Regions from separate parts of the Shewanella alkalitolerans genome, predicted to be linked through region 1. Evidence: predicted binding sites of a transcription regulator. Region 1 holds the regulator's gene; each other region holds the start of a gene.
The links. The regulator MetJ, encoded in region 1, represses methionine synthesis genes. The targets are predictions, from matches to a motif close to TAGACGTCTAGACGTCTA.
Positions count from the first base shown of each region.

Region 2: metK (methionine adenosyltransferase) is a predicted target of MetJ. The motif match lies at 4,576-4,593, and genes of this name have one in related genera.
Region 3: msrA (peptide-methionine (S)-S-oxide reductase MsrA) is a predicted target of MetJ. The motif match lies at 5,104-5,121, and genes of this name have one in related genera.

Region 1 is NZ_CP080422.1:585,229-592,332, reverse strand. Features, by position in the region: gene K0J45_RS02655 (bifunctional aspartate kinase/homoserine dehydrogenase II) at 195-2,588, opposite strand; gene metB (cystathionine gamma-synthase) at 2,608-3,774, opposite strand; gene metJ (met regulon transcriptional regulator MetJ) at 3,999-4,313, shown strand; gene K0J45_RS02640 (sulfite exporter TauE/SafE family protein) at 4,392-5,132, shown strand; gene K0J45_RS02635 (conjugal transfer protein TraF) at 5,196-6,392, opposite strand; gene K0J45_RS02630 (c-type cytochrome) at 6,905-7,104, shown strand, end outside.
Region 2 is NZ_CP080422.1:845,673-852,776, forward strand. Features, by position in the region: gene K0J45_RS03810 (GGDEF domain-containing protein) at 1-520, opposite strand, end outside; gene K0J45_RS03815 (nucleotidyl cyclase domain-containing protein) at 741-1,697, opposite strand; gene K0J45_RS03820 (GNAT family N-acetyltransferase) at 1,819-2,394, shown strand; gene K0J45_RS03825 (hypothetical protein) at 2,409-2,810, shown strand; gene K0J45_RS03830 (VanZ family protein) at 2,873-3,310, shown strand; gene metK (methionine adenosyltransferase) at 3,380-4,531, opposite strand; gene tkt (transketolase) at 5,069-7,063, shown strand.
Region 3 is NZ_CP080422.1:2,192,218-2,199,321, forward strand. Features, by position in the region: gene fldA (flavodoxin FldA) at 1-422, opposite strand, end outside; gene ybfE (LexA regulated protein) at 473-745, opposite strand; gene K0J45_RS09805 (DUF2788 domain-containing protein) at 757-978, opposite strand; gene K0J45_RS09810 (alpha/beta fold hydrolase) at 1,060-1,818, opposite strand; gene seqA (replication initiation negative regulator SeqA) at 2,119-2,649, shown strand; gene pgm (phosphoglucomutase (alpha-D-glucose-1,6-bisphosphate-dependent)) at 2,694-4,361, shown strand; gene msrA (peptide-methionine (S)-S-oxide reductase MsrA) at 4,521-5,000, opposite strand; gene astE (succinylglutamate desuccinylase) at 5,335-6,387, shown strand; gene K0J45_RS09835 (thiamine pyrophosphate-dependent dehydrogenase E1 component subunit alpha) at 6,571-7,104, shown strand, end outside.

The DNA of each region.
Region 1 (7,104 bases):
AAACTCAGAGTGATGTCAAGCCCAAAAACTGACTCAATAAAAAACAATCTGTTTATAAGATAGTCCGAAAGTGAAACGGCAGGCACAGGCAGGCCTATCTCACCAATTCATCCGGCGAAATGTACTGAAAGAGAGATATAAAGAAGAAGAGAAAAAGCTATAAAAAAGGCCGATGCACGCATCGACCCTTTAAATTACTCTTGCAGGAGATCCCGGCAGATCTGCGCCAGATCCGACTGCACCGCGGCAGCCGTCACCTCGCGCCCGGCGCCCGGGCCACGTATGATCAGCGGATTGTCCTGATAGAAATCGCTGCGAATGACGAAGACATTATCGCCCGGCGTCAAATTGGCATACGGGTGGCTCCTATCGACCCACTGGATTCCCACCTTGGCCTTGAGTTGGCCCTGGTCTGAATCCAATGACGCCACATACCTGAGCACCTTGTTCTGCTCGGCCGCTGCCTGATACTGCTGCAACATCTCGCCATCGAGCTCCGCCATACGCTTGATGAAATCATCCAGCGGGATCTCGGCCAGCTTAGTCGGCACCAGAGACTCCAGCTCGATATCGTCCAGCTCTATGTCGTAACCTATCTCACGGGCCAAGATCAGCAACTTGCGCTGCATGTCCCGGCCGGAGAGGTCGTCGCGGGGATCCGGCTCGGTAATACCCAGCCCCTTAGCCTCCAGCACCAGCTCGGAGAAGGGCTTCTTGGCATCATAGTGCTCGAACAACCAGCACAGGGTGCCGGAGAAGATGCCGCCGACCGCCTCTATGCTGTCACCGCTGTTATGCAGATCGTTCAGCGCATGTTGCACCGGCAGGCCCGCACCACAGCTGGCGTTATAACGCCAGAACAGACGACGATTGCCCAGCTGCTGTTTCAGCTCTTGATAGAAGGCCAGCGGCCCAGAACCCGCCAGCTTGTTGGCGCTGACGATATGAATGCCGCGGGCAAAAAACTCTGGATATTGCAGGGTGAGATCGGCGCTGGCGCTGATGTCCAGGGCGATCAACTCATCGCAATTTAACGCCTGTAACTGCTCGAACAGATGGGTGTACTGCCAGCCGGTACCGCGCTCCTCGAAGGCCTGCTGCCAGCTGCTTAAGTCAATATCTGTCTCGCTCAGCAGCGCCTTCTTGGAACTCAAGAGTCCCACCAACTCGACGCTGACCTCAAGCTCCTTATTGAGCACGGGGCGGGCACGCTTGAAGAGATCGATCCAGGCTTCGCCTATGTTGCCTATGCCCAGCAGCAGGACACCGATACGCTTGCGCGGACCGGCGCAGCGTCTGTGCACCTTCTGGGTCAACAGGTTTACCTGCGCCTTAGGCACCAGAGTCACCAGACTCAAGCCATCGTTACACAGAGGATGGGCCTCACGGCTCAACAGACGCGAGAAGCCGCGGCGGTAGAGGCTGGCATCGGCGCTTACCAGGGCCACCAGGCCGAGATCGTCACGCAGCTGTAACTCATCGATTCCCAGCTCGCTGCGCCTGGCCTCGAAGATGGCCTGTGCCTGCTTCTGATTCTCATGGGTAAAGGCCAGCTCGGCACGGCCATGAGCCAGCGACCAGTAGGCCAGCGGCGTCAGGCCAGCCTGGGCAAAACAGGCCAGCAGCTGCGGCAACTCGACCCCTATGGTCAGGCTAAACAGACTGACGCTGGAGAGGCTGGTCACCACAGGGGCACTGGCCGACGAGCTCTTAGGGGCGATCAGGGTAAAATCTGTATGGGGTGCGTAGCTTGAACGCACCGCCAGGCTAACTTCGGTATCGAACAAGGGCTGCAGAGTGCGGTTATGCAGCACCGGAGAGCCAAGGTGCGCCAGGCGATTCGCCTCGGTGAGCGACATACTCTTAAGCAACTTGGCATCGTTAATTCGGTTAGGATCGGCGTTAAATACGCCTTCCACATCCGTCCAGATGGTGACGCGTTCGATATCCGCCAGGCTAGCCAGCAAGGTGGCGCTAAAATCTGAGCCGTTACGGCCCAGCAGCAGGGTGTCGCCCTGCTCGTTGGCGCAGATAAAACCGGTGATCACCAGACGCTCCTGGGGATGGGCCTCGAGCAGCGCCTGCACCTTCTGGCGTGACTCGCCCAGGCGGATCTGCGGTACGGCGCCTTCATCGGCGACCAGTAGAGTTCGGGCATCGACATCGGTCGCCGCCACGCCAGACTCGCGCAGCAGCGCCGCCAGTAGACGGGAAGACCAGCGCTCGCCGAAACTCACCACCTGATTACGTTGATAGTCGTTGAGCTCATCAAGCGACAACAGGCTGGTCAGCTGCGACTTGTCGGTGGCCAGTCGCTCTCTCAGGCTGCGCGCCTGCTCGTTGGAGAGCAGCTGCTCGATCAGGTTCTGCTGGTAACTCACCAGCACCTGTAACTCTTCCTGCCACAGCTGATCTGTGTCGCACAGCTCCAGTAGGCGATATAGGAAATTGGTACTCTTGCCCGCGGCCGACACCACGATAAGATCATCGCTGTGGCCATGGGTCAGTAAAATGTGGGCGACGCGGCGGTAACAATCTGCATCCGCTAAACTAGAACCACCAAACTTATGCAAATGACATCGTGTCATTATCTGCTCCTCAAACCCTTTAACTACTTACCGCGATAGCCGCTTCTAAACCCGCAAGAATATCTGCCACCAGATCCTCGCCATCTTCTATGCCCACTGACAAACGGATCAGGGTATCTTTCACGCCCGCCTCACGGCGCACCTCTGGGTCCATGGCTCTGTGGGTCATGGTCGCGGGGACCGCCACCAGACTCTCTACGCCTCCCAGACTCTCGGCTACCGAGAAGTATTGTAACGCATCTAAAAAGGCAACGAGTGCCGATTCGCCACCTTTTAGCTCAAAACTCAGCATAGCGCCGAAGCCCTTCTGCTGTCTGGCCGCAATTTCATGGCCAGGATGCTCGGCAAGCCCCGGATAATACACTTTTTCCACCGCCTTGTGGTCACAAAGCAGTGCCAATACCTTCTGAGCGTTGGCTTGGTGTTCACGAATGCGCACCGCCAGGGTTCTCAGCCCCCTTAGGGTCAGGTAGCTGTCGAAGGCCGACCCGGTCAGACCAAGGGTGTTCGACCACCAGTGCAACAACTCGCCCACCTCAGGGTCTTTGGCCACCACGGCGCCGCCCACCACATCGCTGTGGCCATTGATATATTTAGTGGTCGAGTGCACCACGATATCGGCCCCCAGCAACAGCGGCTGTTGTAACACAGGAGAGAGGAAGGTGTTGTCCACCACCACCTGAGCGCCCACCTTGTGACTCGCCTGGGCGATGGCCTCGATATCGACCACACGTAGCAGCGGGTTAGAGGGGGTCTCCAGCCACACCATCTTGGGTGACTGGCTCAGCGCCTGCTCAAGCGCACGCTCGTCGGTTTGATCCACCACCAAGAGTTTAAAGGCGCCCTTCTTGGCCAGGTTGGTGAAGAGGCGATAGCTGCCGCCATAGCAATCGTGAGGCACCACCAGCAGATCCTCTGGGCCCAGCAGGCTAGTCACCAGTGTGATGGCGGCCATACCGGTACAGGTCACCACACCGGTCGCCCCTTGTTCCAGTTCGGCAATCGCATCACCTAGAATGGAGCGGGTCGGATTACCTGAGCGGCTGTAATCGAATGCCCGCGGCTGTTGATGCCCTTCAAACGAGTAGTTTGTCGACAGATAGATAGGCGGCACCACGGCACCGTGCTGAGTGTCTGACTCTATGCCTCGTCGTACGGCGGCGGTGGCTAGTTTACGCGCTGTCATCTTCAACTCCTCAATATGGATCTGGGCAGGCACCTCGGACAAAAGAGATGTCTGGACGTCTAAATGTACCTAAGCCGGTAGTGAGCGTCAACAACTTTTGGACGTTTAGACGTCCAAACATTTAGAAATCTATTTGCATTTGCCAAAAATTCGAGGCAATAATTTGACTGTAATTTGTAAGGGTTTAAAATCTGCACCGAATTTTAGAATTTACAGGTGAGTCAATGACTGAGTGGAATGGCGATTATATCAGCCCCTATGCTGAACATGGTAAGAAGAATGAGCAGGTAAAGAAGATCACTGTCTCTATTCCTCTTAAGGTGCTTAAGGTGTTAACCGACGAGCGCACCCGGCGCCAGGTCAACAACTTGCGTCACGCCACTAACAGCGAGCTGCTGTGCGAGGCTTTCCTGCACGCCTACACCGGTCAACCACTCCCCCAAGACGATGACCTGTCTAAAGACAAGCCAGATAGCATCCCAGCCGAAGTCAAACGTCTGATGACCGAGATGGGCATAGAGTGGGAAGAGATGGAGTAATCCACTCACACACGAATCGATAGAGGGATCGCTAGGCGGTCCCTCTTTTAGTTTTCAACCTTAGCCTGGAACATTGCAGTGCCTGCACTTCCGCTCGATCCCCATATTCTGGCGCTAGCCTCGCTTATCGTCTTCGTCGGCGCCCTCACCCAGAGCCTGATCGGTTTCGGCATGGCGGTCGTCGCCGCGCCCCTGCTCTACCTTATCGAGCCGTCACTTGTGCCAGCGCCCGTGATCCTGATGGGCTTCTCTATCGCCCTGCTGACCCTGATCCGTGAGCGTGGCGCCCTGGAATTCAACGGCCTGCAATATGCCTTGCTGGGACGCATCCCCGGCGGACTGATTGGCGCCGGCCTACTCATGGTCGCCCCCCAGGACGTGCTCGGCATGACCATCGCCATTATCGTTGCCATCGCCGTACTGCTAAGCCTGATGCGGCTCAACCTGGTGGTCAACCGCCGCAGCCTGTTTATCGCTGGGGTGATCTCGGGGATCTTCGGCAACATCGCCGCCATCGGAGGACCGCCGCTGGCCATACTGCTCTCGGGTAAAGATGCCAAGCAGTTTCGCGCGGCTCTGTCGGCCTTCTTCATCTTCAGCTCCACTATCGCCATAGTGATCCTGGGGCTTACGGGGCTGCTGACCCTGCATCACTTCTACTGCTCGGCGCTGCTGCTCCCCTCTGTGCTGCTGGGTTACCTGATGGCCAATCGCCTGGTGGGACGCATAGACAAGAACAAGACCCGCATCATGACGCTGGTGCTCTGTAGCCTGAGCGCCATCTTGCTGGCCGCCAAGTCCTTAAGTGCCCTGCTCTAACACCTAGGCTCAAGAGAAGGCCGGCATCACAGCCGGCCTTTTCATTCTTAGAGAAACATACTCCTAGAAATGATAGGAAGTCTGAATCACCCCGCCCACGGCGTCATCTGTGCCCACCAGGCCGGTCAGGTCCAGATTAAAGGAGCGTCCTATGGTAAAGCCTGTGCCTAGGGTATAGAGGTTGCTGCTAGTATCTTTCATATCGTGGCGATAGCCGACACGCAGGGCCAGCCAATCGGTCGCCCTCATTTCACCGCCCAGGCGCCAATACTGGGTCTCGCCTATCTCATCGAAACGCTTATGACCATTGAGATCCACATCAGTCGTCAGGCTGAAGTTATCCCAATCATAGGCCACACCTAAGGTATAGAGGGCCTCGACACGGTAGGTAAATTTGCGCCCCATCGCCTCGACGGTGTCCAGCTTCTGGCTCACCAGGTTACGTCCCGACAGGCCTATGGTCATGCGTTCGAGTGGCTGAATGGCCACGCCGATATCCAGGTTTGCCACGGTATCGTCGTTGCGGTACTTGTTGTCGTCGAAATCATCGGCATCGAAGTTGTTGGCACTCACCACATAGTTATAGGTGTCGATACGCTGCAGCTTGGGAGAGATACCCACGGCGATCGGCATGTTGACGATCGACAGCGGGAAGCTGAGGGCCACACCAAGATCAGAGATGGCACCGGCCACCACGGCCCCCTGCGAATCCAGATCGGTAACCGCAGGCGGATTGTTAGGGTCGAGATTGGTCAGGGCGTCTATGTCGCTATCCTCGATCACCGCCACGCTCACCGCATCGATATAGGTCTTGTAAAAGATCGACATAGGCATGCGCTTGGTCGGTAGAACCACGGAAAAACCTAGCCCCACGCTGCCATAGGCATTTTCACCATCGAGGGACTTAAGATCTGCGACCAGCATATCGCGGTAATTGGTGATCCCAGTGACGTCGCTGGCATTGATGGCCGCCTCCAGACCGTCATAGGAGGCCTGCAGGGCGTCGAATTTGTCGGTCAGATTATCAATATTGGCAGCCTCGGCGCCCAGCACGGGCAACATCACGGCGCCGCCGGAATACTTGGGGGCATGAATGGCTAACAGAGCGGGGTTGATAAAGGCGGCACCTTCGCGGTTAGAGGCCGCGACCCCGGTTCCGCCCATGGCATCACTACGGGCCTCGTTGTAGAGGGAGGCGGCAGATGCCAGTGAGGCACTACCAGACAATAACACTGCGATGACCAAGCTAAGGTATTTCATCTCATTCACCCCGTTCATTATTTTTGTTCTCGCTCGGGAATCTACCCGAGTCGTCTTTAAAGATAGACTAAGACGACTAAAAAGTGCTCTCAAAACAGCTCGATCAGACACTTTTTTTTAAATCAATTTGTCGCCCCTTCCCATTGCCAGAGAAACCTGCCGATTCAGTTAACCGCCCTACCCGCCAAAACAGGCCCATTTGCAATACAAAAACAAGCAAAAATACCTATTTAGAGAGAGCTGAAATAATAAAGTGTGATCTAACTAGGTGGTTTCTCCCCGAGAGCAAGATCACAAGACAGCAAAACATTAAAAACAAAAACCATTAAATTTCATTGAATTACACCTTATCCATTAGATTTTTATCCATGATATTTTTATCAATTAGATTTTTTTCATGAAGGTGATCAACATCAAATTTACAACTACCCCCTTTTGGTAAATTTTCCAACAAGAAACAAGCATTTTGTTTCAGGTTAATAAATCGCTCAGAGTAGCGATTAAGGAAAATGATGATGAAAAACGTTGCCAAAATAGCTACATGCTTACTCCTCGCCTTCACCGTAGGCGGACAAGTCTACGCCGTCGACGGTGGTAACCCTAAGAAAGGGAAACACCTTTATAAAAAAGAGTGCAAAGCCTGCCACAGCAAGGGCGATGCCGCCGGTGAACTCACGCCCATGAGCAAGACCATGAGCCAGTGGGATCGCTT
Region 2 (7,104 bases), 260 kb from region 1:
TGAGCATACAGGTGAGATCGTCCTGTACCGACATCATCTGAATCTGCTGCATCAAAAACAGGTGCTTGAGCTCTGCCTGGATCAGCGCCTTGGCGTTTTCCATCAGGGGCAGGAGTCGCTGAAAGTGTTTGCTGCGCTGGCTGTCGCAGATCAGCATGACGCCGAAGGGTTGACCGTCTGACCAGTAGAGGGGGAGGGCTAGCAGGCTGTTAAAGCGCGCCAGGTGACTCTTGGGATCTAGGCTCTTGGTCAGATCCAGCAGGCCGTAGGCGGTGTGGTTCTTGAGTGCCTGGGTGAGGCTGGCATCATGAAACTGAGTGCCGGCATAGAGATTGAGATCCGTGTGCTGACGACTACAGACCACCTGATACTCGCCGTCGATAAACTGCAGCACTAGGCTGGCCTGGGCCTGATAAAATTCATTAAGTAGATCAACTTGTTGCTGCCAACGTGGCAGGGTAATGGCGGGGTGGTCGGCTTCCCTGAGCCAAAGGCTGGTATCGGCGCATTCTAATAGCATAGTAGTGCTCGCTTATTGTTATTATTAATTTGCATAACTCGCTAGTTGCTGTGGGGTCAGCCGAAAGACTGACGACACAAAGTATTTACATCATACTCAAAAATCATATGTTGTGAGAATGTAAATTTTCAATTTTGCGAGCAAAATCTGTTTTTTCGTTTTTCGAAGTTAACTTCTAAAGCCTGCCTCTAATGCCAGTTTCTAGCGCCAGCCTCTAGCACTAGGCCTCAGTCTCAATTTCATCATCTTTCTGCTGAGACTTGAGTTGCTGCTTGGCCTTCTCCAGCATGGGCGCCAGCTTGGCCGAGGAGTCAGGGGCGAAGAAGGAGTGGCCCGAATCCAACTTGAGGCGATCGTTTTGTTGTAGCAGCAGTTTCTCGACCCTGTGGCTGATGTGGTTGAGATCCCGCTCGGTATCCACAAACACCAGTACCACGAACTGGCTGTGGCTGTAGTGGGCGGCGATGTCGGCGGTGCGTATGGTGTCCTGAATGATGTTGCCCAGCAGGCGGATATGCTTGTCCTCGATTTCGTCGATCAGCGGCGGATTGGGGTAGAGCTCGAAGAAGAGGATGCCGGCATGGGCACCGAAGCGACGGCCCAGGTTGAGCTGTCGCGGCGCCATCATGATGAAGCCATAGTGATTGAGCATGCCCGTGTCGCGATCCCGCATCGACAGCGACTCGATGCGCTGGCTCTGACACAGGAGTGCCAGGTCCTGTTGCAGTAAGATCTGGAAGGGCTCCAGCATAAAGGCGTTGGTGCTGGCGGTCTCCTTGCTAGCCGGATTGATCACACACAGACAGCCGAACACTGTGCCGTCGGGCCAGAGGATCGGTCTGGATAGCATGCTGCTGGCGGTGGCGAGATCTTTGGGAAGCTCGGCGTTGGACTCCCGGCTCAGATCCAGGTTGACCCCTTCGGGTTGACTGTTGGACAGGCGGGTGAAGAGCTCGAATTTCTCGTTATACAGGGTGCCGGAAAGAAACCTGCGGGTATCGTTGATGGAGCTGACGATGATCTCAAAACCCAGGTCGGTCTGCTGGGCGACAAAGGCGACATCGGCTTCGAAATAGCGTTTCATCAGTTCGCACTGATGCATCCACCTGACTAAGTTGATTTGCGCGTTATCGTTTTCAAGTATACTCACACCCGTGTGAATGTTTTCCGGCAGCATGATCGGCTCTAACCTATTGGTGTTTCAGGTGTGTTAAGTGTGGTAGTCGATTAGCTATTTTGCAAATAACCCGAAGATTTAAGGGGATATTCTTGTTTCTTCACAGCATAGTGAGTCCGTCATGGTGATCCGTCTGGCAACCCGCGCCGACCTTGATGCCATCGCCGCCCTGGAAGCGAACCAGTGGGAGGCCGAGCTTGCCCCAGATCAGCGCGGCGGCATGATGACGGGCCAGAGTTTTAGTCGCCAGCAGTTAGATAAGCTGATCCAGAATCATTGGTTGCTGCTGGCCGAGGTTGGCGGTGAGATTGTCGGCTATGTGATCGCCGGTCGCTGGCCTTTCTTCGGTGACTGGCCTCTGTATCGTTATCTCTTGAAGCGACTCGAGGCAGGCCGTTTCGAGATAGACCGTTTCGAGATGGGCAAGGGCATAATCAGTGTTAGCAACAGCTGTCAGTATGGTCCCATCTGGATAGCGCCGTCCCAGAGGGGGTCTGGCCTGTTTGCCGAGTTGGTGGCCAAGCTCAAGAAAGAGGTGGCACCTCAATATTCCTACATGGTTACCTTTATCGCCGAAGAGAACGAACGTTCATTCGCCGCCCACACCCAGAAGGGGGGCATGCAGGTGCTGGACTTCTTCGAGTTCGATGGCCGCGGTTACTACCTGCTGGCGGTCGATACCGCAGGCGCTGTCTAGGGGAGGGCGACCTTATGACGAGCAATAATACCGAGAGTGGCATGAATGAGAGCAAGATGGCCGAGAGCAAGATGCAAGGCTTCCCACCGCGTCTCGCCCAGCTGCTTGAGCCCTATGCTGGCGTCAGCCTTAGCGCCCTGGATAACCTCAAGCTGCTCAAAGCCTTGGCGGACCAATCGGCGCTTAGCTGCGAGTGTCTCGAGCTCAGCGGTGAGCCCCGCGCGGTCTACGTCGCCAAGTGGGACGAAGGCTGGTTTGATTGCGGCTTTAGTAATGCCTACAGCGCCGAGATAAGGCCTATGACGCCGCCATCAGAGACGCAGTTGGCGACGGCCAGTAAGGTTGAGGTGCCACTGTTAAATGCGCAGCAGCTGAGTTTCATGTGCATGCAGTATGCCCATTTCGATCATTGTTAGCCGGGATTGAAGATATTGAAACAGAGAAATGGAGGCAATATGTCAAGGATGAGTCGTTTGTGATGGTGAGAACCTTTGCCCTGCTGGGCGTGTTATTCAGTGGTTTCCTGGTCTGGCTGATCGTCAGCGCCGATGCCGGGCGCACTAACCCCTTGTTTGAGCTGGCCCACTCTTTGCCCTATGGCGATAAGCTGGGGCATATGCTGCTGTTTGGCACCCTTACCCTGTTTGCCAATGTTGGCAGCAACTTCAGGCGCGTCTCTGTCGGGCGACTTTCTTTAGGGCGGCAGTCGTGTTGGGGAATGAGACCCTATCTGGGGGCTGTGGTGGTGGCGCTTGTGGTGATCATCGAGGAGTGCAGTCAGCAGTATTTTCCCAGTCGCACCTTCGATGGCTATGACCTAATGGCCGATGGGGTCGGCATCATGCTCTTCAGCATGGTGAGCCTGTATCTTGAGAAGCGATTCTCTACTGGCAATGATATCTCTAGTCGCAATTAATATATCTCATTGACCAAGATACAAAAAAGCCGCCAAAGGGCGGCTTTTTGCTGACTGGCAAAACCAATCTTACAGCTTAGCGTCTGCGCGCAGCGCTTCAGCCTTGTCGGTGCGCTCCCAAGGGAACTCGTTACGACCGAAGTGACCGTAAGCCGCAGTTGCCTTGTAGATAGGACGGGCCAGGTCGAGCATTTCGGTCAGGCCGTAAGGGCGCAGATCGAAGTGTTGACGAACCAGGCCGATAAGCACTTCTTCAGAGACCTTGCCTGTGCCGAAGGTTTCGACGCTGATAGAGGTTGGCTCGGCCACACCGATAGCGTAAGAAACTTGGATCTCACAGCGATCCGCCAGACCGGCAGCCACTATGTTCTTTGCCACATAACGGGCCGCATAGGCCGCGCTGCGGTCAACTTTTGATGGGTCTTTACCCGAGAATGCGCCGCCGCCGTGACGAGCCATGCCGCCGTAGGTGTCGACGATAATCTTACGACCCGTCAGACCACAGTCACCCATAGGGCCACCGATAACGAAACGGCCGGTTGGGTTGATGAAGAACTTGGTCTCCTTGTTCAACCACTGTGCCGGTAGCACAGGCTTGATGATGGTTTCCATCACACCTTCGATCAGATCAGACTGGCTGACGCTATCGCAGTGCTGGGTAGAGAGAACCACGGCGTCGATGCCGACGATCTTGTTGTCTTCGTAGGCGAAGGTCACCTGGCTCTTGGCATCTGGACGTAACCAAGGCAAGGTGTTGTCTTTACGCACTTCAGACTGACGCTTCACCAATGCGTGAGCATAGGTGATAGGGGCTGGCATGAGGACGTCAGTTTCGTTGCTGGCGTAACCGAACATCAGGCCCTGGTCGCCGGCGCCTTGCTCTTTAGGATCGGCGCGATCGACACCCTGGTTGATGTCTGGAGACTGCTTACCAATGGCGTTGAGTACCGCACAAGAGTCGGCATCGAAGCCCATGTCTGAGTGGGTGTAGCCGATCTCGCGAACCGTCTTACGGGTTAGCTCTTCAATATCGACCCATGCAGAAGTGGTCACCTCACCACCTACCATCACCATGCCGGTTTTGACGTATGTTTCACACGCCACACGTGCCTTAGGATCTTGCTCTAAGATCGCGTCGAGTACCGCATCAGAAATTTGATCGGCGATTTTATCTGGATGACCTTCTGAGACCGACTCAGAGGTAAACAAGTGCTTTGCCATAATGGAAAAATCTCGTCTTTAAACAATTTGAATGTGTAGAAGTATCTACATCTAGACGGCCATTTTAGTGGAAATCAGATCGGATGACACCCTTTTCGATGAAAATTGTGGAGTAAAACCGGGTAAATATTCTAATGCTTCGGATGAGTTTAAATAAAAGTGCAACTTAAAATATTGTTAATGTTGAATTTTTATTGTTGTTATAAGGCCGCGATTTTTTATTGCCAAAGGATCGCTCCGGCCAGTTAGATGAAGATCGCGGCGAGTCGGGTCTGCCTGCTCACTCTTATGCTCGCAAATTCGGGCGAGGTCTGGGCTCGAGGTCTGGGCTCGAGGTATTAGCGGCCAGGCGAGGTTTTGCCTGGGGTCATCTTGAGTGTCACTGAGGTGCACTTTTTCGCGTCTAGATGGATTTAATCTAAGCTAAAGGGCGAATTTTATTTGCGTCCCATCCACGAGTAGGGGAAAATATGCCCCCATTGTTGCCCGCAAAATCGGCCCGCAAAATCCCCAACATTCAAATCAGCAGGAGAGAGCATGTCATCTCGTAAAGAACTCGCAAACGCTATCCGTGTGTTAAGTATGGATGCCGTTCAGAAAGCCAACTCTGGTCACCCAGGTGCGCCATTGGGAATGGCCGATATCGCCGAAGTGTTGTGGAATGATTTCCTGAAGCACAACCCGAACAACCCAGAGTGGGTCGACCGCGACCGTTTCATCCTTTCAAACGGCCACGGCTCTATGCTGATTTACTCTCTGCTTCACCTGACGGGTTATGCACTGCCGATGGATGAGCTGAAGAACTTCCGTCAGCTGCACTCTAAGACGCCGGGTCACCCTGAATATGGTTACACCCCAGGTGTTGAAACCACTACAGGTCCACTGGGCGCGGGTATCAGCAACGCCGTAGGTATGGCGATTGCCGAGAAGACTCTGGCGGCACAATTTAACCGTCCTGGCCATGATATCGTTGACCACTACACCTACTGCTTCCTGGGTGACGGCTGTCTGATGGAAGGTATCTCTCACGAGGCCTGTTCATTGGCGGGTACCTTAGGTCTTGGCAAGCTGATTGCTTTCTGGGATGACAACGGCATCTCTATCGACGGTCACGTCGAAGGCTGGTTCACCGACGATACCGCCAAGCGTTTCGAATCTTACGGCTGGCATGTGATTGCCGGTGTCGATGGCCACGACAGCGATGCTATCCGCAAAGCAATCGAAGAAGCCAAGTCAGTTACCGATAAGCCAACTATGATCTGCTGCAAGACCATTATCGGTTTCGGTTCACCAAACAAGTCTGGCAGCCACGACTGTCACGGCGCACCACTGGGCGATGCTGAAATTGCGGCGGCTCGTGAATTCCTGGGTTGGGAACACGGTCCATTTGAGATCCCTGCAGACGTTTACGCGGGTTGGGATGCTAAAGAAGTGGGCGCGGCCAACGAATCTAGCTGGAACGAGAAGCTTGCTGCCTATGAAGCCGCTTACCCAGAACTGGCTGCTGAATATAAGCGCCGCGTGATCACTGGCGAACTGCCAGCCGATTTCGAAGAGAAGGCACAGACCTTCATCAAAGAGTGTCAAGAGAAGGGCGAGAACATCGCCAGCCGTAAGGCATCACAAAACGCTATCGCGGCCTTCGGTGCTATCCTGCCTGAACTGCTCGGCGGCTCGGCTGACCTGGCCGGTTCTAACCTGACCCTATGGTCTGGTTCTAAGGGCATCCAGGAAGATCCAGCCGGTAACTACATCTACTACGGTGTGCGTGAGTTCGGTATGAGCGGCATCATGAACGGTGTGTCGCTGCACGGTGGTTTCATCAACTATGGCGCGACCTTCATGATGTTTATGGAATATGCGCGTAACGCGGTACGTATGTCTGCGCTGATGGGCATTCAAAACATCTTCGTTTACACCCACGACTCTATCGGTCAGGGTGAAGATGGCCCGACTCACCAACCGGTTGAGCAGCTGGCTAACCTGCGCATGACACCAAACATGATGGTATGGCGTCCATGTGATGCGGCGGAAACTGCCGTAGCTTGGAAGATGGCTATCGAGCGTCGTAACGCGCCGACTTCACTGGTATTCAGCCGTCAGGGTCTGCCTGCACAGCCACGCAGCGAAGAGCAACTGGCTAACATCGCCAAAGGTGCTTATGTGTTGCAAGATTGCGCCGGCACGCCAGATCTAATCCTGATCGCAACCGGTAGTGAGGTGCAGCTGGCACTGGATTCGGCTAAGGCGCTGACCGAGCAAGGTAAGGCGGTACGCGTGGTCTCTATGCCATCTACCGACGTGTTTGACGCGCAAGACGCTGACTACAAAGAGTCTGTACTGCCTAAGTCAGTCACTAAGCGTGTGGCCATCGAAGCGGCTCACGTCGATTACTGGCACAAGTATGTCGGTTTCGACGGCGCCATCGTTGGCATGACCACCTTCGGTGAGTCTGCTCCAGGCGGCGCGCTGATGAAGCACTTCGGCTTCACCGTTGAGAATGTGGTTGCCAAGGCAAGCGCTATTCTCTAAGGCCTAGCGCCTGCAAAAGGGCATAGGGCAAGCAGTTGCTC
Region 3 (7,104 bases), 1.6 Mb from region 1:
CCTACGAAATGTTTGTCGTCGGCCAGACCTTTTGAGGCTTCGAAGTCGTAGCCGTCGGTTGGCCAGTGACCGATAACCACGGCGCCGCGCGCTTCAACGATCTCGTTAACCATGCCCATGGCATCGAGGAAATACTCGGCGTAATCTTCCTGGTCGCCACATCCGAAGATAGCGACTAGCTTACCGTCGAAATCGATCTGTTCTAATTCAGGGAAGAAATCGTCCCAATCGCATTGGGCTTCACCGTAATACCAGGTCGGGATACCGAATAGCAGCAGATCATATTCTGCAATCTGTTCTTTGGTACTCTTAGCGATATCCTTAACGTCGACCATCTTCTTACCCAGTTTCTTCTGGATCATCTTGGCGACGGCTTCGGTATTACCTGTATCACTGCCGAAAAAAAGACCTACAGTTGCCATTGTCTTTCCTTTATCTAGTTCACTGACGTTTGTTTCAATACCACTTAAGATCAGCTTCTGACCTGCTTAAGCAGTATCGATTCGATTAATTGGCTGCGGCTGATGTTACTGGCCAAAGCCTTTTCATTCAAGGCGTCGTATAAATCTTGTGACACCTTTAACTCTATTCGTTTTAATCCTGCGGCTCTGTCGCGCTGGATCTGATTTCGCTTATTGACCTTTAGTTGTTGCTCCCGGGGAAGGGGATTGCTGCGAGGGCGTCCTCGGCGTTTCTCCGTTGCAAACAGGTCTATCGTTGTTCTGTCTGAAGATTCTTTTGCCATCGAATGTTCATTTAACCTATGCCAGAGCTCTCCCAGGAGAGTTGGATCAAGCCCTTAGCTATAAACCCGGCACAGCCGAGAAATAATACTAACCAAACAATATAGCGGCCAAATTTAGGGACATTTCCCTGTTTGAGCACGTCATGTATTGCCATACCAATAAAGAAAAATATCGCCGCAAAAAACAGGTTTAAGCCAACTGCCTCTATCTGTTCCATATACTGAGATAACATGCTGCGTTCCCTCAGGCTAAAAAAAGAGGCGCGAATATACCATAGTTAAGTGATATCTGCTACACGCTTTACAGACAAGATTCAGTCATTTTCTGCGATAAACTCGGCGACGATGCGATTGAAAATAGCCGGTTTTTGTGCGTGTAACCAATGACCTGTGCCGGCCAGTGACTTGGCCTGGATCTTAGGGAACTGAGACAGGAATGCCTGACGGTGCGCCGCGGTGACATAATCTGAATCGGCGCCGCGAATGCAGAGGCTAGGGCCTGTGTAGGTTTTATCTGCCAGCGGCCAACCGATCAGGTGCTCATAGCTGGATTTCAGTCCGGCCAGGTTCATCTTCCAGGCAAAGCCTTGCTCATCCTTGGTGAGGTTTTTCAAAAGAAACAGCGCCGTACCTTCATCAATGCCGGCACCGAGCAGCTGCTTTTGCGCATCTGCGCGGTTAGCCAGCGCGCTAAGGTCCAGGTTGCTTAGGCCTGCAAACACGGTCTGATGCCTGGGCTGATAGGCGACGGGCGCGATATCTGCCGCGACCAGACTCTTGACGCGATCGCCATAAAGCAGGGCCGTCGCCATGGCGATCTTGCCGCCCATAGAGTGGCCGACCAGGTGCGCCGATCCCAGCTCAAGCTCATCCATCAAACCAATTACGGCCTCGGCCAACATGGGATAATCCATGTTGGGCCAGTGTGGGCTGAGGCCATGGTTTGGCACGTCGATGCGGATCACCTGATGATCTTCGAGTGCATTGCCTAAGGTTTTTAGGTTATCCAGGTTGCCAAACAGGCCGTGGATAAGGATAACCGGGCTACCTTGTCCCGATTGGGTGTAATTCAAGCTGGTCATGGAAAGGCTGGTCTTGGAAAATTAAGCGTAGAAATCATTGCCCAAATTGTGCCTGTAAATCGCTGTAAAAGACAGCATTAAGCGCGATCGCGCCATTCCCTGACGGGTTTTTGCGCACTTGAGGCGTAATTTATTGATCTTGTAACCAAGTTGTGGATTTTTAATGCGATCGCTCTTTATTCCTGTGGGAAAGATAGCATACACTTGAACGGATCTGGCATCAGTTGCTGCGGATCGCGTTCGCGATAACAATAACCTAATTACCTTTACCGTCTAAGGAAGATTCTAGTCATGAAATATATTGAGATTGATGAAGAGCTATATCGCCATATTGCCAGCAAGACAGAGCGCATAGGAGAGAGTGCTTCAGAGATCCTGCGACGATTACTCGGCCTAGACGTAGAGACGGTTGCCATGGAGCAGCCCAAGCAGATCAGCCAGCCAGGCCTGGATAAAGAGGTGGCGCAATCTCACCAGGCTGCGAGTATCGACCCTGAGACCTTGATCGACAAGGGGGCACTGGCCCAGCAAAAAGGCGCCGTTGGCCGTTTCCTGTTTACCTTAGAGGCTATCTATAAGGCGACGCCTAATCAGTTTGACCAGGTGCTGCAGATCCAGGGGCGCGATCGTCTCTATTTTGCGACCTCTAAAGAGTCACTACTCAAGGCCAGCAAGTCGGCCAACCCGAAAGAGATTGGTAACAGTGGCTTCTGGGTCACCACCAACAACAACACGGCGAAGAAGCGCACCATCCTAAGCGAAGTATTAGGTCAGTTCGGCGTGCAAGAAAAACAGATTGAATCCATTATCGGTCATATTTAAGTGAGATACTGAGGCTCAATCTACCCGACACTTAGGAGTACATTTTGACGCTACACGAGCGAGCCGGTAAACCGGCACAACAAAGGGACTTGGTTAATATTCCTAAACTGATGAGCCACTACTATCGGCTCTCACCGGATGTGACCAATGATGCGCAGAAGGTCACATTCGGCACCTCGGGCCACAGAGGCTGTGCCTTTAATAAGAGTTTCAACGAGAAGCACATCTTGGCGATTGTGCAGGCGGTGGTGGATCACCGCATCGAGGCTGGTATCAAGGGTCCGATGATCGTCGGTATCGACACCCATGCACTGTCTCAGGCCGCTTACGTCACTGCCCTCGAGGTATTGACCGCCAATGGCGTGCAGGTGATTGTCGCCAAGAACGATGAGTATACCCCGACCCCAGTGGTGTCCCATGCCATCATAGCGGCGAACAGAGTGCAGGGGGCAGGGCTTACCTATGGGCTTACCGACGGCCTTATCATCACGCCATCTCACAATCCGCCTCAAGACGGTGGCATCAAATACAATCCTCCCCATGGCGGACCCGCCGAAGGCGGCATCACGGCCTGGGTCGAGCAGCGTGCTAACGAGTATCTGGCCAAGCAGCTAGAAGGGGTTAAGCGCCTGACCTATTCAGTAGCGGTTACGACCAGTCTTATTCAAGAGTGCGACCTGATGGCGGCTTATGTCGAGGATCTCGAGCAGGTGATCGACATGCAGGCCATTAAGCAGGCCGGTATTCGTATCGGCGTCGACCCCCTCGGCGGCTCAGGAATTCACTATTGGGCCAAGATTGCCGAGCGCTATGGACTGGATATTACCCTGGTGAACGATCGCATCGATCCCGCCTTTGGTTTTATGCCCCTGGATAAGGATGGCAAGATCCGTATGGACTGCTCATCGCCCTATGCCATGGCGGGTCTGCTGGCTCATCAGGATGCCTTCGATATCTGCGTCGGTAACGATCCCGATTACGACAGACACGGTATCGTCTGCCCAGGCAGCGGTCTGATGAATCCTAACCATTATCTGGCGGTGGCTATCGAGTATCTCTTGTCCCATCGCCCGCAGTGGTCGGCCGATCTTAAGATAGGTAAGACCCTGGTCTCCAGCGCCATGATAGACAAGGTGTGCCGTGAGCAGTCGCGCAGCCTCTGTGAGGTGCCGGTTGGCTTTAAATGGTTTGTCGATGGCCTGGCCGATGCCAGCTTCGCCTTCGGCGGCGAAGAGAGTGCCGGCGCCGCCTTCCTACGCCGTGACGGCGGCAGTTGGTGTACCGATAAAGATGGTTTCATCCTGGCGCTGCTGGCGGCAGAGATTCTGGCGGTAACAGGTAAGACGCCTGCTAAGCTTTATGCCGAAATGGTCGAGCGTCACGGCGAGAGCTTCTACAAACGAATCGACTCCCCGGTTAACCCTAAGCGTAAGGCTAAGTTTAATCAGTTGGTGAGCGAGCCCCTGAATGTCAGCGATCTTGGCTGTGAAGCCATGGCGGGAGATGCCATCCTTGAGGTGCTGACCCATGCCCCGGGCAATGGCGCGGCTATCGGCGGCATCAAGGTGGTTACCGAAAAAGCCTGGTTCGCCGCGCGCCCATCGGGCACAGAGGCGTTGTTTAAGCTCTATGGCGAAAGCTTTGTCAGCGAGGCGCATCTCGAGAGGGTGCTGGAGCAGGCCCAGCAGATGATAGAGCGGCTGTTGGCCTAATCGAAGTTTGGCCAAACTTGCTCTGGTCTAACTTGCTCTTGACTAAACCTTGGTCGGTTACTCCATAGCAGCTTAATACTTAGACAAAATAAAAAAGCCAGTGAATCACTGGCTTTTTTTGTGGGCGCAACTTGCATCGGCTGCATGTAAAACTCGGTGCTAGTAGGTGAGGTGACAGCTAGGCAAGTTGTTCTTTTCCAGATAGTTCTGATGATACTCCTCCGCCTTATGGAAGGTGAGTACTGGGACTATCTCAGTCACTATGGGTCTTAGCCCCCATTTACCGCTGCGGGCGAGAGCTAACTTTGAAGCTTCGGCCTGTTCCTTCTGCGTTTTGTCGTGGAAGAAGATGGCGCTGCGATACTGGCTACCGATATCGCCGCCCTGCATATTGAGCATGGTGGGATTATGGTTACTCCAGAACACGGCCAGCAGATCGTCGAAGCTCACCTTGGTCTCGTCAAACTCGACCTGTACCACCTCGGCGTGCCCGGTTGTGCCCGTCTTAACCTCTTTATAGGTGGTCGCCTTGTCGTCACCGCCCATATAGCCACAGGTGGCAGAGGTAACGCCGTCTATCTGCTTGAAAAAATACTCTACGCCCCAGAAACAGCCTGCGCCAAATGTTGCTAATGCCATGTACGACCTCTTCTCGATTAACGCTTATCTATCTTTTGTTCATCTAGATAACGAATTATCTAGTGTCTAAATTATCTAACGAATCGTCTAGCGCAGTTAATTTTATACGTTTAGATGGCTAGACGGCTTTATTCTGTATTATCTGATTAACGAATGCAACAGGGAAAATATGCGGCGATCGACTGGCCCGCGTGGTCGTCGACTCGCTTAAGTGTTACTATGCTGGCCAACTGATAATAATGCTAATAAATCCAAGGAGTCGCTATCTTTCAGGCCTACAAGGTGGGCGCTGTGGTAGTGATGCAGTAAGGAGTTTGCAGTGCAAGACACCCTGATGTTGTCGAAAGACTTTTTGCAATTGACACTAGACAATCCTGTCGGCCTCGAGGCGTTTGAATTTACCCTAGGGCAACACACACAGGTGTCGGTATGGGATACCGGCGTCATCCAATTTGAGCCGCTCGTTGCGCATGAAGCTAATCAAGAGAGCGAGCAAGATGGAAAGGAAGATGCGCTTAAGAGTATAGTGCTCTCGTCGGCGGTTCATGGTAACGAGACGGCGCCAATCGAGCTGTGTGATCAGCTTATTACCGCGCTGCTGTCTGAGACGCTGATCGCCCGTCATCGGGTGCTGTTTTTAATCGGTAACCCCCCAGCTATCATAAACGGTACCCGTTTCGTTGAAGAGAACCTCAATCGTCTCTTCAGCGGCGCCCATGCCAAGGGGGAGAGCAATGCCGAGCGGGTCCGTGCTAAGAAGCTGGAGCAGTATGTGGATCGCTTCTTCAACGCTGCTCCAGAAGGCGGCAGTCGTTATCACTACGACCTGCACACGGCAATTCGCGCCTCTAAGCATGAGAAGTTTGCCATCTACCCTTATCCCCATGGCGAGCCCTATAGCAGTGAGCAGATCATGTTCCTGGCCGCTTGTGGCATCAACACAGTGCTGTTCCACCACGAACCTACGACCACCTTTAGTTACTTCTCGGCCCACGGTTATCAGGCCCACGCCTTTACCATAGAGCTTGGCAAGGTGATGCCCATGGGGCAGAACGATATGACGCGCTTTATCGCGGTGAAAGAGATGTTGACCCGTCTGGTAAGCGGCAGGGACCTAGAGCTCGGAGAGTTTGACCCGAGCCAGGTGAATCTTTACCAGGTTAATCGCTCAATCAACAAGCAGTTTGACGACTTTAGCTTTACCTTTGCCGACGACGTAGAGAATTTTACGGCGTTTCCAAGAGGTTATATATTGGCTAAGGATGGCGGGACTGAGATTAAGGTCGAGGCCGAGTCTGAGTCCATCGTGTTTCCCAACGCCAATGTACCGGTTGGCCAGCGCACTGTGCTGTGTTTAGTGCCTGCCAAAGATTATCGCGTGGTTTAGGCTCTGGCTTGTAAAGCTAGCGATACATGGGTGAGGGTAGCTAGTTGTTAGCCGCGCCCCGTGATAGCTTGCTAGGTAGTTTACGTTAACGTAACTTTAAGGCCGCGTCATAATAGAGAATAGTGAACAACTTAGGCTGTTCGCAGTCAGATAACAAGAATACTCAGCTGATAAGAGAATAGTATGAGCAACGCAACGAGCAATACAGAGACTGTCCATCGCGTCAGTTTTCTCGATAAGGATTCATTATCTATCCCGATCCTGAAGATCCTTCAAGCCGACGGTACCACCTTTGAAAATGCTGTGTTACCCGTGATCGATCAGGATTTGGCTGCCAAAATTTATGATACTTGTGTGTTCACACGAGTACTCGATGAGCGCATGTTAGCCGCTCAGCGTCAGGGACGGATCAGCTTCTACATGACCTGTACCGGTGAGGAAGCCGCCGTGGTCGGCAGTGTCGCCGCCCTGGATCAGGACGATGTTATTTTAGCTCAGTACCGTGAACACGCGGCGATCCGCTATCGTGGCTTCACCACTGAGCAGTTTATGAACCAGATGTTCAGTAACGAGAAAGATCTGGGTAAGGGCCGTCAGATGCCGATCCACTACGGCTGTGAGGCGCTCAATTACCAGACCATCTCATCACCGTTGGCTACTCAGATCCCACAGGCAACGGGTGTTGGCTATAGCCTCAAGATGCAGGGCAAACGTAAC